Azospira inquinata: one gene and its partners. The protein of the gene in region 2 interacts with the protein of the main gene of each other region in a pairwise test. Links are inferred from orthologs where the notes say so. Each region holds a gene or a part of one and is shown on either strand. Other genes may lie near its edges.

Region 1 (3,314 bases), 820 kb from region 2 along the record:
GCGGATGCCGGCCTGGGCAACGCCCAAGCGTACGCCGGCCACAGGATAGAGGGCTTCAGGTGCAGGAGTCTGGTAATTGACGGTCATGGATTTTCCTTTTTCAACGAAAAAAGACGCCGCCCGCCGGGCCCGCCCATTCCCAGGGGAAGGGGCGGACGGTGGGGCGGGCGGCGCCTTGAATCACAGGGGCAACGGAGCGATCAGCTCAATTTGCCGTGGCAATGCTTGTATTTCTTGCCGCTACCGCAGGGGCAGGGATCGTTACGGCCCACCTTGAGGCCGTCCCGCTGGGCCGGTCCCTGGGCTTTTTCGCCTTCTTCGACCGCTTCCTCTTCCGCCTCTTCCCCATCAAATTCCGGGTGGTCGAATTGGAGATTGGCCAGTTCGGCAGCCGTCTCTTCTTCCACATCCTCGTCCGCCTCTTCCACGGAACGGATCTGGACGGTGAGCAGCAGGCGGGTCACTTCGGAGCGGATGCTGTTAAGCAAGGCTTCAAACAGCTCGAAGGCTTCCCGCTTGTATTCCTGCTTGGGATTTTTCTGAGCATAGCCCCGCAGGTGGATGCCTTGGCGCAGATGGTCCAGAGCGGCCAGATGTTCCCGCCATTGGGAATCCAGGGTCTGCAACATCAGATCCCGCTCGAACTTGTGGAATACCTCGGGCTCGGCCACCTGGGCGATTTTTTCCCCGTATTCCTTCTCCACGGTTTCGATGAGGCGCCGCGCCAGGTCTTCGTCGCTCAGGCTGGTGTCGGACTTGAACCATTCCCCTACCGGGGCCTTGAGGTGAAATTCGGATTCCAGAGCGGCTTCCAGGCCCGGGATATCCCACTGCTCATCCACGCTGTTTTCCGGCACATAGACCCGGAACATGTCGTAGAGCACGCCCTGACGCATGGCCGTGATGGTTTCGGAAATGTCGTCCGTTTCCAGGAGTTCGTTACGCTGGGCGTAGATCACCTTGCGCTGGTCGTTGGCCACATTGTCGTATTCCAGCAATTGCTTGCGGATGTCGAAGTTGCGGGCTTCCACCTTGCGCTGGGCGGATTCCAGGGAGCGGCTCACCAGGGGATGCTCAATGGCTTCCCCTTCCGGCATCTTCAGCCGGTCCATGATGGCTTTCAGCCGATCCCCGGCGAAAATACGCAGCAGAGCGTCGTCCAGGGACAGGTAGAAGCGGGAAGAACCCGGATCCCCCTGACGCCCGGCCCGGCCCCGGAGCTGGTTGTCGATACGCCGGGATTCGTGGCGTTCGGAGCCGATGATGTGCAGACCGCCAGCGGCCAACACCTGGTCGTGACGGGTTTGCCAGGCGGCCTTGATGGCCTCCACCTGCTGGGTCTTTTCTGCATCGGAGAGGGCTTCGTCCGCCTGAACCTGGGCCACCTGCTTATCCACATTGCCGCCCAGCACGATGTCCGTGCCCCGACCGGCCATGTTGGTGGCGATGGTAATCACCCCGGGCTGCCCAGCTTCCGCCACGATGTCCGCTTCCCGGGCATGCTGCTTGGCGTTCAACACCTGGTGGGGCAGCTTTTCCTTATCCAACAGCTGGGACAGGAGCTCGGAATTTTCGATGGAGGTGGTCCCCACCAGCACGGGTTGGCCCCGGCCATAACATTCCCGGATGTCCGCGATAATGGCCGCGTACTTTTCCTGGGCCGTGCGATACACCTGATCCTGCAAATCCTTCCGCTGTACCGGCCGATGGGTCGGAATCACCACGGTCTCCAGACCGTAGATTTCCATGAATTCGTAAGCTTCCGTGTCGGCGGTACCGGTCATGCCGGCCAGCTTGCCGTACATGCGGAAGTAGTTCTGGAAGGTGACGGAGGCCAGGGTCTGGTTCTCGTGCTGGATTTTCACCCCTTCCTTGGCTTCCACGGCCTGATGCAGGCCGTCGGACCAGCGCCGACCCGGCATCAAGCGGCCGGTGAATTCGTCCACGATGATCACTTCCCCGTTCTGCACCACGTACTGCTGGTCCCGCAGATAGAGGGTGTGGGCCCGGAGGGCGGCATTCAGGTGGTGCACCAGGACAATGTGGGCGGCGTCGTAGAGGCTGCGGCCTTCGGTGAGCATGCCCATGCCCACCAGAATTTCTTCCACGTGTTCATGGCCCTGCTCGGTGAGATAGACCTGGTGGGCCTTTTCGTCCACCCAGTAATCCCCGGGAGCAGTCTCGTTCTCAGCCCGCACCAGTTGGGGCGCCACCTCATTGAGGCGGATATAAAACTCGGTCTGGTCTTCGGCCTGGCCGGAAATAATCAGGGGGGTCCGGGCTTCGTCGATGAGGATGGAGTCCACCTCATCCACGATGGCGTAATTGAGGCCCCGCTGCACCCGGTCTTCGGCGGCGTAGACCATGTTGTCCCGCAGATAGTCGAAGCCGAATTCGTTGTTGGTACCGTAGGTGATGTCGGCGGCGTAGGCAGCCTGCTTGGCATCGTGGTCCATCTGGGACAGATTCACCCCCACGGTGAGTCCCAGGAAGCGATGCAGGCGCCCCATCCATTCCGCATCCCGCTGGGCCAGATAGTCATTCACCGTGATGACATGGACCCCCTTGCCGGCGATGGCATTGAGGTAGGACGGCAGGGTGGCCACCAGGGTTTTGCCTTCCCCGGTGCGCATTTCGGAAATTTTGCCATGGTGCAGCACCATGCCCCCGATCAGCTGCACATCGAAGTGGCGCATGCCCAACACCCGCTTACCCGCTTCCCGTACCACAGCGAAGGCTTCCGGCAGCAGGTCGTCCAGGCTCTGGCCCTTGGCGTAGCGCTGTCTGAATTCCTCCGTCTTGGCCTTTAGGTCCGTGTCGGAGAGGGCGGAAATGCCCGCTTCCAGGCTGTTGATCTTTTGCACCACCTGGAAGTACTGCTTGACCAGCCGATCATTGCGACTGCCAAAGATTTTTTTGAGGAGACCGGAAATCATTGTGGGGGACGGCGTGCGTCGCGGAGAAAAAAAGGGATTCTATCATGGGCAACCCGCCCCACATCGCCCCGCCACTTCCCCGGGACGCCGCCCCCTGGACGCCCGCGTCCAGAAAGCCCGGCAGGCTTAACGCCGGGCCACCCGAATACCGTAGCGGGCCGCCAGATCCAGATATTTGGCCGGGTTCTGGGCCGCCCCCTGATAACGCACCTCAAAGTGCAGATGGGGCCCGGTGGACCGGCCCGTATTCCCGGACAGGGCGATTTCCTGCCCCCGGTTGATCATCTGCCCGGGACGCACCAGGATTTTGGACAGGTGGGCATAGCGGGTGGAGAAACCGTTGCCGTGATCCAGCTCAATGAGATTGCCATATTCCGG
Region 2 (6,239 bases):
GACGTTATAGGCGCCGTCATAGGTAACCCGCTCAGCGCTGCCACCCATGGTGGGCATGCGGTAAATCTGGGGGCTACCTCCCCGGTCGGAGGTGAAATAGATGTACTGGCCATCGGCGGAGTAACGGGGCTCGGTGTCGATGCCGGAAGAATAGGTCAGACGTTGCACCCCGGAACCATCCGCATTGATGGTGAACATCTGGGAGCCGCCGTCCTTGGAGAGGACGATGGCCAGACGGCGGCCGTCAGGGGACCAGGCGGGGGCGGAATTGGAACCCTTGAAATTGGCCACCACGGCACGCCGGCCCGTGGCCAGGGTGTGCACGTAGATGACCGGCTTCTTGCTTTCAAAGGAGACGTAGGCCAGCTTGCTGCCGTCCGGGGACCAGGCCGGGGAAATGATGGGTTCCTTAGAGACCAGGGCCGGTTGGGCGTTCTGGCCGTCGGAATCGGCAATCATCAGCTCGTAGCGGCCCCGTTGCTTGACCACGTAGGAAATGCGGGTGGAAAAATAGCCAGGGATGCCCAGCAGTTTTTCGTAAATGTAATCGGCGATGCGGTGCCCGGCGGCCCGCAGGGTGGCTGGGGAGGTGACGAAGGCAGCGCCGCCCAGGGAGGCCTGTTTGGTGATGTCGTAGAGGCGGAAGCGAGCTTCGTAATGGCCGCCGCCGCTGGCCAGGCTGCCTCCCGCCACGGCGTCCGCGCCCTTACTGCGCCAGTTGCCGAAATTGACCGGATCGTTTTCCGTCATCGGCGTGGGGCCCGGATCCACCATTTTGAACATGCCGCAGTGTTCCAGGTCATTGCGCACCACGGAGGTGACCGCCTTGGCGCTGGCCAGGTCGCCGCCAAAATCCGCAATGGACACGGGAATACGGTTATTGCCGCTGCCCCCGGTAATTTCAATGGAGAGCTGGGCGTGGGCCACGGTGGCCGCGAGGCCGAGGGCGAAGACAACAGCGTGGCGCAAAACGGAGGACATGAAGTGAAACCTGGCCGAGAAAGTCAAAATTATAGCTTTGCGGTTTAACGCCAATTTGTAATGTTTTGTAATCGTTCCCGCCGGAGGGGCCGGGCATTTGTCCGTTTTCTCCGGCGGGGCTGGGCTGGCGGGTGCTCAGTATTCCAATGTAATGATTGGGGGCAAGCTATTTGTTACATCCCGAATCCTGGGGACAGAAGGTCAGGTGCAATTCCCGCTGGAAGGAGGACTTGTCTTCCGGCTGGGGCAGGGGCGAGGATTTGTTGATGGCCCGCTCCAGGGCGTCGTCGTAGGCCGGGATGCCGGAAGACTTCACCTTGCGCACATTGATCACTTCGCCGCTGGGCAACTGGGTGACCACGAAGACCGCCGAAGGATTGCCCGTCAGTCCGGGAGGCTCGATAACATTGCCCCGTACCTTGGCCCGAATCTTGGCCGCGTAGCCCGGATCGCCCTTGTGGCCGCCACCACCGCCATTACCGTTACCGGCGCTGTTGCCCGCGCTGCCCGAACCCTTGCCGCCCAGTTCCTTGGCCGCCTGGGCCCGGGCCGAGGCCAGGCCTTTGGAGTGGCTCAAGTCTTTCAGATCTTTGTTCAAATCTTTATTGAAATCCGCCATGGGGTCGTACTTCCGGCTCGGGGGGACGGGCTTATCATTCTTGCTCGGTGGCGTTTCCGGGGTGGTTTTGGTGTCCGGCTTTTTGGGCGTTTCCTTTTTCGGCTCCGGCTTCTTCGGCTCTTCCTTCTTGATTTCAGGCTTGGGCTCCGGCTTTTTCACTTCTTCTTTTTTCGGCTCGGGCTTTTTCTTTTCCTGCTTCAAGGCAATATCCGGCTTATCCACCGGCGTGGGGGTGGCCTTGGTTTCCGCCTTGGGCGTGGGCTCGGGCTGGGCCTCCGCCACCTTGGGAGGCGGGGGCGGCGGAGGGGGAGCGGAAGCGGCGCTTCCCGGGGTGCCCGGGATGTCGCTCCACATTTCCACGGCCATGCTGGCGTCGTCCTGATGCTGCCAACTCACGCCCACCACCAGAAAGAGGATGAGCAGGATGTGCACCAGGGCCGCAAGCCCCAGGGCTTTCCATTTGTCCGGGTCTTCCCGGTCGCGCTCGTAGGGAGTCATGGGCCTGGCTTATTTAGACCCGGTGGGTTGCACCAGTAGGCCGACCCGTTTGATCTGCTGCTGGCGCAGCTTATCCATGACCTCCATCACCTTGGAGTATTCCAGCTTCTTGTTGCCGGCGATGAGCACGGGCTGGTCCGGGTTTTCCGATTGGACCGCCTGCACTTCATCCACCAGATCGTCCGCCTCAATGTCCCGTTCCGGGGTGTTCTTGGCCAGATCATGGAGGGCCAGGGAGCCGTCGGCCCGGATAATCACTTCCAGGGGCGGGGAAGGAGGCTGGGCGGCTTCGCCCACGGAGGGCAGGTCGATTTTGCCCGGGGGCTGCATCATGGGGGCGGTGACCATGAAAATCACCAGCAGCACCAGCATGACGTCGATGTAGGGGACGACGTTGATTTCGTTTTTGAGACGGCGGGGACGCATAGGGCTTTACTCGAATCCGGTGGCGGACAGGTTCCCGAACGCCCAGGGGCGCCCGGGGCCGGGCTTATCGCATCTGCCGTTGCAGGATGTTGGAGAACTCTTCCATGAAGCTCTCGAAGCGGGTGGACAGACGGTCGATGTCGTGGGCAAAACGGTTGTAGGCGAGCACGGCGGGAATGGCGGCGAACAGACCGATGGCCGTGGCCACCAGGGCTTCCGCAATACCGGGGGCCACGTTGGCCAGGGTGGCCTGACCCACATTGGAGAGGCCCCGGAAGGCGTGCATGATGCCCCACACGGTGCCGAACAGGCCCACGTAAGGGGAGACGGAACCCACGGAGGCGAGGAAGGCCAGGTGGGATTCCACATCGTCGATTTCCCGCTGGTAGGTGGCTCGCATGGCCCGGCGGGAGCCGTCGATAACGTCCTTGGGGTCCAGGTTTTTCTGGCCCCGGAGTTTGGTGAATTCCCGGAAACCGGCCTCGAAAATCCGCTCCATGGCCCCCGTATTGTTCCGGTCATGGACGGCGCTCTGGTACAGGGCGTTCAGATCGCCGCCGCTCCAGAAATCCCGCTCGAACTGGTCGGTGCGGGCGTTGGCGTCCCGCACGGTGAACCATTTGCGGAAAATGTAGAACCAGGACATGAAGGACACGGACGCCAGGATGGCCATGACCACCTGGACCACGGCACTGGCGTGGGAAATGAGTTCGATGATGGAAAGGTCTTGGCTGACGTTCATTGCAGGGTTTCCAGTTTTTCGCGGAGAAAAGCGGGGATGGGGGTGGCTTTCATGGGGTTGAGATTGACGCAGACCACTTTCACCGTGCTGGTGAGAAGCAGGGTTTGATCCTCCTCCCGATACACGGTTTGCCGGAATACGGCTTGGGAGGCCCCCAGTTTTTCCACTTCCAGGGTGATGGTGAGCAGGTCGTCCAGGAGGGCGGGGCGCAGGTAATCGGCCTGAACCGAGCGGACGGCAAAAGCGATGTTGTGTTCCCGGGCCAGGAAGGCCTGATCGTGGCCCGTTACCGCCCGCATCCATTCGGTGCGGCAGCGTTCCAGAAAGCGCAGGTAATTGGCGTAATAGACCACGCCCCCCGCATCCGTGTCTTCGTAATAGACGCGTACCGGAATGGAAAAAGTGTGGCCGGGCGTGGCGGGAACAGGGCGCATGGGGCGAAATTTTAGGAAAGGGCGGCGGGGGAGCCTGTAACAGTGTGTAATCCGGCAGCCCGGTAAAACGGGCTGAAAGCCCCGTTTCAAGGGGGTTCCGGGGCGAAAGTTTTTTCTCGGGTGGGGCGGCAGCCTTAAGCGCCGGAGAGCAAATCCCGGTCCCGTTGCACCGGCTCCAGCCCCAGGTGACGGTACACCGCCGCCGTGGCGATGCGGCCCCGGGGCGTGCGTTGCAGATAGCCCTGCTGGATCAGGTAAGGTTCCAGCACATCCTCGATGGTGTCCCGGGCTTCCCCGATGGCGGCCGCCAGATTATCCACCCCCACCGGACCGCCGCCGAATTTGTCGATGACGGCGGAGAGGAGCTTCCGGTCCATCACGTCCAGACCGCCATGATCCACGTCCAGCATGGACAGGGCGGAGTCGGCCACGGTCCGGGTAATGATGCCGTCCGCCTTGACCTCGGCGTAGTCCCGCACCCGGCGCAGCAGCCGGTTGGCGATACGGGGCGTACCCCGGGAACGGCGGGCGATTTCCAGGGCCCCTTCCGGTTCAATGGCCACGTTGAGCAGCTGGGCCGAGCGGGTGACGATGTGGGTCAGTTCCTGGGCGTTGTAAAACTCCAGCCGGGCGACGATGCCGAACCGGTCCCGGAGGGGGTTGGTGAGCATTCCGGCCCGGGTGGTGGCCCCTACCAGGGTGAAGGGGGGCAGGTCCAGCTTCACTGACCGGGCCGCCGGGCCTTCCCCGATCATGATGTCGATCTGGAAGTCTTCCAGGGCCGGGTAGAGGATTTCTTCCACCACCGGGGAGAGGCGGTGGATTTCGTCGATGAAGAGAACGTCGTTGGGTTCCAGATTGGTGAGCAGGGCGGCCAGATCCCCGGCCCGTTCCAGCACCGGCCCGGAAGTCTGGCGCAGATTGACCCCCATTTCGGCGGCCACGATGTGGGCCAGGGTGGTTTTGCCCAGACCCGGAGGGCCGAAGAGCAGTACGTGGTCCAGGGCTTCGCTGCGGCGCTTGGCGGCGTCGATGAAAATGCCCAGCTGCTCCCGAATCTTGGCCTGGCCCACATAGTCGGCCAGGCGCTTGGGGCGCAGGGCCCGCTCAATGGCCTCTTCCTGGGAGGATTTGCTTTCGGGGGCGATCAGGCGGCCGTCGGAGGCGTCGCCGAAAACGTCGGTTTCGATCATGGTGGAAGCGCTGGGGGCGAAGCCCGGTCAAGGCCCGGTTTCACCGCAAGAAAAGGGGATGGGGAAAGGCCCTATCTTACCTCCGCCGGCCCCTGGCCGGGCGGAGGTGCAACGGGGACTCAGGTTGGCACTCAGCTTTTGGACAGGAGCTTCAGGGCCTGGCGGATGCCGTCGGACACGGTGAGCCCGGCGGGCAGCTGCTTCAAAGCGGCCCCCGCTTCCCGGTCGTTGTAGCCCAGGGCCAGGAGCGCGTTGAGAATGTCCTGCTGGTCGTCATGGACCACGGCCACGGCGGCGGGACCGCTGGTGGGCAGTTTGTCCTTCAATTCCAGGAGCAGGCGTTCGGCGGTCTTTTTGCCGATGCCCGGCACCTTGGTGAGGCGGCCCGTTTCCTGGCGGGCCACGGCGGCGGCCAGATCGGCCACGGAAAGGCCGGAGAGCACGGAGAGGGCGGTGCGGGCGCCGACCCCGGAAATTTTCAGGAGCTGGCGAAAGGTGAAACGTTCCGCCTCGGTGAGAAAGCCGAAGAGAAACTGGCCATCTTCCCGCACCGCGAAATGGGTCAGCAGGGTGACCTTTTCCCCCAGACCGGGCAGGTTGTAAAAACTGCTCATGGGCACATCCAGTTCATAGCCGACGCCGTGCACGTCGAGCAGGATATGGGGCGGGTTTTTTTCGGCCAGGAGGCCGGTGAGGCGTCCGATCATGGGAGTTTCCGGAAAAAGGTGAAGGAAAGGGGGGCGGGGCTGGTGCTTCCGATCCCGGCGCCGACGCTGGCGGGGGCAAGTCGGAGGGCGGAGCCCCTCTCAGAATGCCGGGGGCCGCCAGCTGGCCCCGGGCCCCGCCAGCCACAGCCCCAGGGCCAGGAGAAGACCGTGGAGATTGGCAGCCAGGATGGTGAGCTGGATGGGAGTGAGTAGGGCTTCCGGCCGTTCCGCGTCCGCCAGCAGCATACGCCCGGCGTGGAGGCTCAGGGGCGCGGTGAGGGCGCCCAGGGCGGCCCGCTGGGGCAGCCGGTCCAGGCCGATGAGCAGAATCAGCCAGAGATAGGCGAAGAGGGCGATGCCCAGGTAAAGCCAGCGGGCTGTGCCCGGCCCCAGGCGCACCACCAGGGTGGCCTTGCCCGCCTGGGCGTCCGCCTGCCGGTCGGGAAACTGGTTGATGAAGAGCAGATTGGCGACCAGCAGGGCGTAGGGCAGGCCCAGGGCCACGGGCTGCCAGGAAAAACCGTGGCGCTGCACATAGTCGCTGCCCACCACCACGGCCAGCCAGCCCAGGGTGATGGCGATTTCCCCCAAGCCCCGGCTCACCAGTTGCAGGGGCGGGGCGGAATAGGCCCAGCCAGC
Region 3 (2,748 bases), 1.4 Mb from region 2 along the record:
GTGAGGCCCAGGATCAGAGGAAAGCGCATGGCTTGCCTCCACTCCGTCGCCTTACGCCCGCTTAAATACCAGAGAGCCGTTGGTGCCGCCGAAACCGAAGTTGTTTTTGACGGCAAATTCGATCTTCATCTCCCGGGCCGTATTGGCGCAGTAATCCAGATCGCACTCCGGATCCTGATTGAAGATGTTGATGGTGGGCGGGGAAATCTGGTTATGGACCGCCAAGATGGTGAATACGGATTCAATGCCCCCCGCACCGCCCAACAGGTGGCCAGTCATGGACTTGGTGGAATTCACCACCAGTTGCTTGGCCGCATCACCGAAGGCCAGCTTAATGGCATCCGACTCGTTCTTGTCTCCCAGAGGGGTGGAGGTGCCGTGGGCATTCAGGTACTGCACCTGATCCGGATTCAGTCCCGCATTACGCAGGGCGGCCTGCATACAGCGCTTGGGACCGTCCGTGCTAGGGGCGGTCATGTGGTAAGCGTCACCGCTCATGCCATAGCCCACCAACTCGGCGTAAATCTTGGCGCCCCGGGCCTTGGCGTGTTCGTATTCTTCCAGAACCACCACACCGGAGCCTTCGCCCAGAACGAACCCGTCCCGATCCTTATCCCAGGGCCGGCTGGCGGTCTGGGGATCATCGTTGCGGGTGGACAGGGCCCGGGCGGCACAGAAGCCCCCCACGCCCAGGGGCGTCACCGTGGATTCGGCGCCACCGGCTACCATCACGTCCGCATCCCCGTATTCAATGATGCGCCCGGCTTCACCGATACAGTGGGTACCGGTAGTACAGGCGGACACCAGGGCGATGTTGGGGCCCTTGAAACCGAACTGAATGGAAAGATTGCCGGAGATCATGTTGATGATGGAGCCGGGCACGAAAAACGGGGAAATCTTGCGCATCCCGCCCGCCGTGTAATCTTCCTTGGTGCTTTCGATCAGGGGCAGGCCGCCGATACCGGAGCCGATGGCAACGCCGATACGCTCACTATCCACCTGCTCCGAATCCAGCCCCGCATCCCGCACCGCCTGAATGGCGGCCGCCATACCAAAATGGATGAAGGTATCCATGCGGCGGGCATCTTTGGGGGAAATGTACTGGGTGATGTCGAAATTCTTCACTTCCCCGGCGATTTTGGCGGGAAAGGTGGAGGTATCGAACTTGGTGATCTGGCCAATACCCGAGCGCCCGGCCAAAATATTTTGCCAGGCATCATCAACGGTATTGCCAACGGGGCTAACAATCCCCAGACCGGTAACTACGACTCGACGGCGTGCCAATATGAGCTCCGGAGAAAAAGTAGTTAAAAACAGTGCTTCTTAAGGACAGGGCCGGTATCTTGCGATACCGGCCCCAGAAAAGCGACGCAAAAAGGAATTACTTTTGGTGGGAAGTAACGTAGTCGATCGCTTGTTGCACGCTGGTGATCTTTTCGGCTTCTTCGTCGGGGATTTCGGTTTCGAATTCCTCTTCCAGGGCCATCACCAGTTCCACGGTGTCCAGCGAGTCCGCGCCAAGGTCATCCACGAAAGACGATTCGTTTTTGATATCGGCTTCGTTGACGCCAAGTTGTTCGGCAACGATCTTCTTGACGCGCTGTTCAATGTTTTCCATCAAAGACTCCTTCCCTATTATTGGGTATGTGATACAAACTTGCGTATTCTACCAAACAAGCGGCGCCGCACAAAATTTCGGCCGCCGCCGAGTGGTAACCAGATAACTCAATCCATGTACATGCCGCCATTCACGTGCACGGTGGTACCGGTCACGTAGGCGGCGGCAGGGGAAGCCAGGAAAGCCACGGCCGCAGCAATGTCTTCCGGCTTACCCAGGCGGCCCAGGGGGATGTTGGACAGAAGGCCCGCCTTCTGCTTTTCATCCAGGGCCTTGGTCATGTCCGTATCAATGAAGCCGGGGGCCACGCAATTGACGGTGATATTGCGGCTGCCCAGTTCCTTCGCCAGGGAGCGGGAAAGACCGGACACCCCAGCCTTGGCGGCACAGTAATTGGCCTGACCCGGGTTACCCGCGTGCCCTACCACGGAAGTGATGTTGACGATGCGTCCTTGGCGGGCTTTCATCATGCCCCGCATTACCGCCTTGCAGAGGCGGAAAACGGACTTCAGGTTGGTGTCGATCACCCCATCCCATTCATCGTCCTTCATGCGCATGGCCAGATTGTCACGAGTGATCCCGGCGTTATTCACCAGGATGGTCACGGGAGCAAATTCTTTTTCGATGCGAGCGATAAGAGCATCCACCTGGGCTTGGTCCCGCACTTCCAGTACCGCCCCCTGCCCCTTGGCGCCGGCTTCCTGCAAATAGGCGGTAATGCGCCCGGCGCCCTCTTCCGTGGTGGCCGTGCCGATTACCGTGGCCCCTTGGCGAGCCAGTTCCCGGGCCACCGCCTGGCCGATTCCCCGGGAGGCCCCGGTGACCAGCGCAACTTGTCCTTCCAGCACCATCTTCTTACTCCAGAGAAAGGTTGTTTTCGATGGCGCCCGCATCCGCCAGGGCCACCCCCGTTACGCCGTCGGCGCAACGCTTGGTGAGTCCGGCCAGGACCTTGCCCGGACCGCATTCCGCTACCGTAGTGACGCCCATTTCGGCCATTTTGCCAATGGTTTCCACCCAGCGCACCGGATGGAAAGCCTGGCGCACCAGGGCGTCCTTGATCTTTTCCGGTGCGGTTTCTACCTTCACATCCACGTTATTGATGACCGGGATGGTGGGGGCAGCAAAGT

The links. Proteins that work in one complex are often made in the same cells at the same time.
Region 1: the proteins of ybgC (region 2) and secA interact in binary tests that used the Escherichia coli proteins (3 or more experiments, as listed by UniProt). The link is inferred for Azospira inquinata from one-to-one orthologs.
Region 3: the proteins of ybgC (region 2) and acpP interact in binary tests that used the Escherichia coli proteins (3 or more experiments, as listed by UniProt). The link is inferred for Azospira inquinata from one-to-one orthologs.

Annotation. Positions count from the first base shown.
Region 1 is NZ_CP064782.1:948,090-951,403, forward strand. It holds secA (preprotein translocase subunit SecA), read right to left. Parts: upstream 2,937-3,314; coding sequence 201-2,936; downstream 1-200. Other genes in the region: argJ (bifunctional glutamate N-acetyltransferase/amino-acid acetyltransferase ArgJ), read right to left, coding at 1-87; Azoinq_RS04180 (M23 family metallopeptidase), read right to left, coding at 3,063-3,314. UniProt on the Escherichia coli protein: Required for protein export, interacts with the SecYEG preprotein conducting channel.
Region 2 is NZ_CP064782.1:1,767,170-1,773,408, forward strand. The notes cover bases 1,982-4,979. They hold ybgC (tol-pal system-associated acyl-CoA thioesterase), read right to left. Parts: upstream 3,701-4,979; coding sequence 3,263-3,700; downstream 1,982-3,262. Other genes in these bases: Azoinq_RS08135 (energy transducer TonB), read right to left, coding at 1,982-2,098; tolR (protein TolR), read right to left, coding at 2,108-2,524; tolQ (protein TolQ), read right to left, coding at 2,589-3,266; ruvB (Holliday junction branch migration DNA helicase RuvB), read right to left, coding at 3,835-4,893. Also shown: Tol-Pal system beta propeller repeat protein TolB, read right to left, coding at 1-981; more of Azoinq_RS08135, read right to left, coding at 1,148-1,981; Holliday junction branch migration protein RuvA, read right to left, coding at 5,025-5,600; Azoinq_RS08165 (prenyltransferase), read right to left, coding at 5,700-6,239.
Region 3 is NZ_CP064782.1:3,196,161-3,198,908, forward strand. It holds acpP (acyl carrier protein), read right to left. Parts: upstream 1,619-2,748; coding sequence 1,382-1,618; downstream 1-1,381. Other genes in the region: Azoinq_RS14395 (protein YgfX), read right to left, coding at 1-29; fabF (beta-ketoacyl-ACP synthase II), read right to left, coding at 52-1,284; fabG (3-oxoacyl-ACP reductase FabG), read right to left, coding at 1,726-2,469; fabD (ACP S-malonyltransferase), read right to left, coding at 2,474-2,748. UniProt on the Escherichia coli protein: Carrier of the growing fatty acid chain in fatty acid biosynthesis.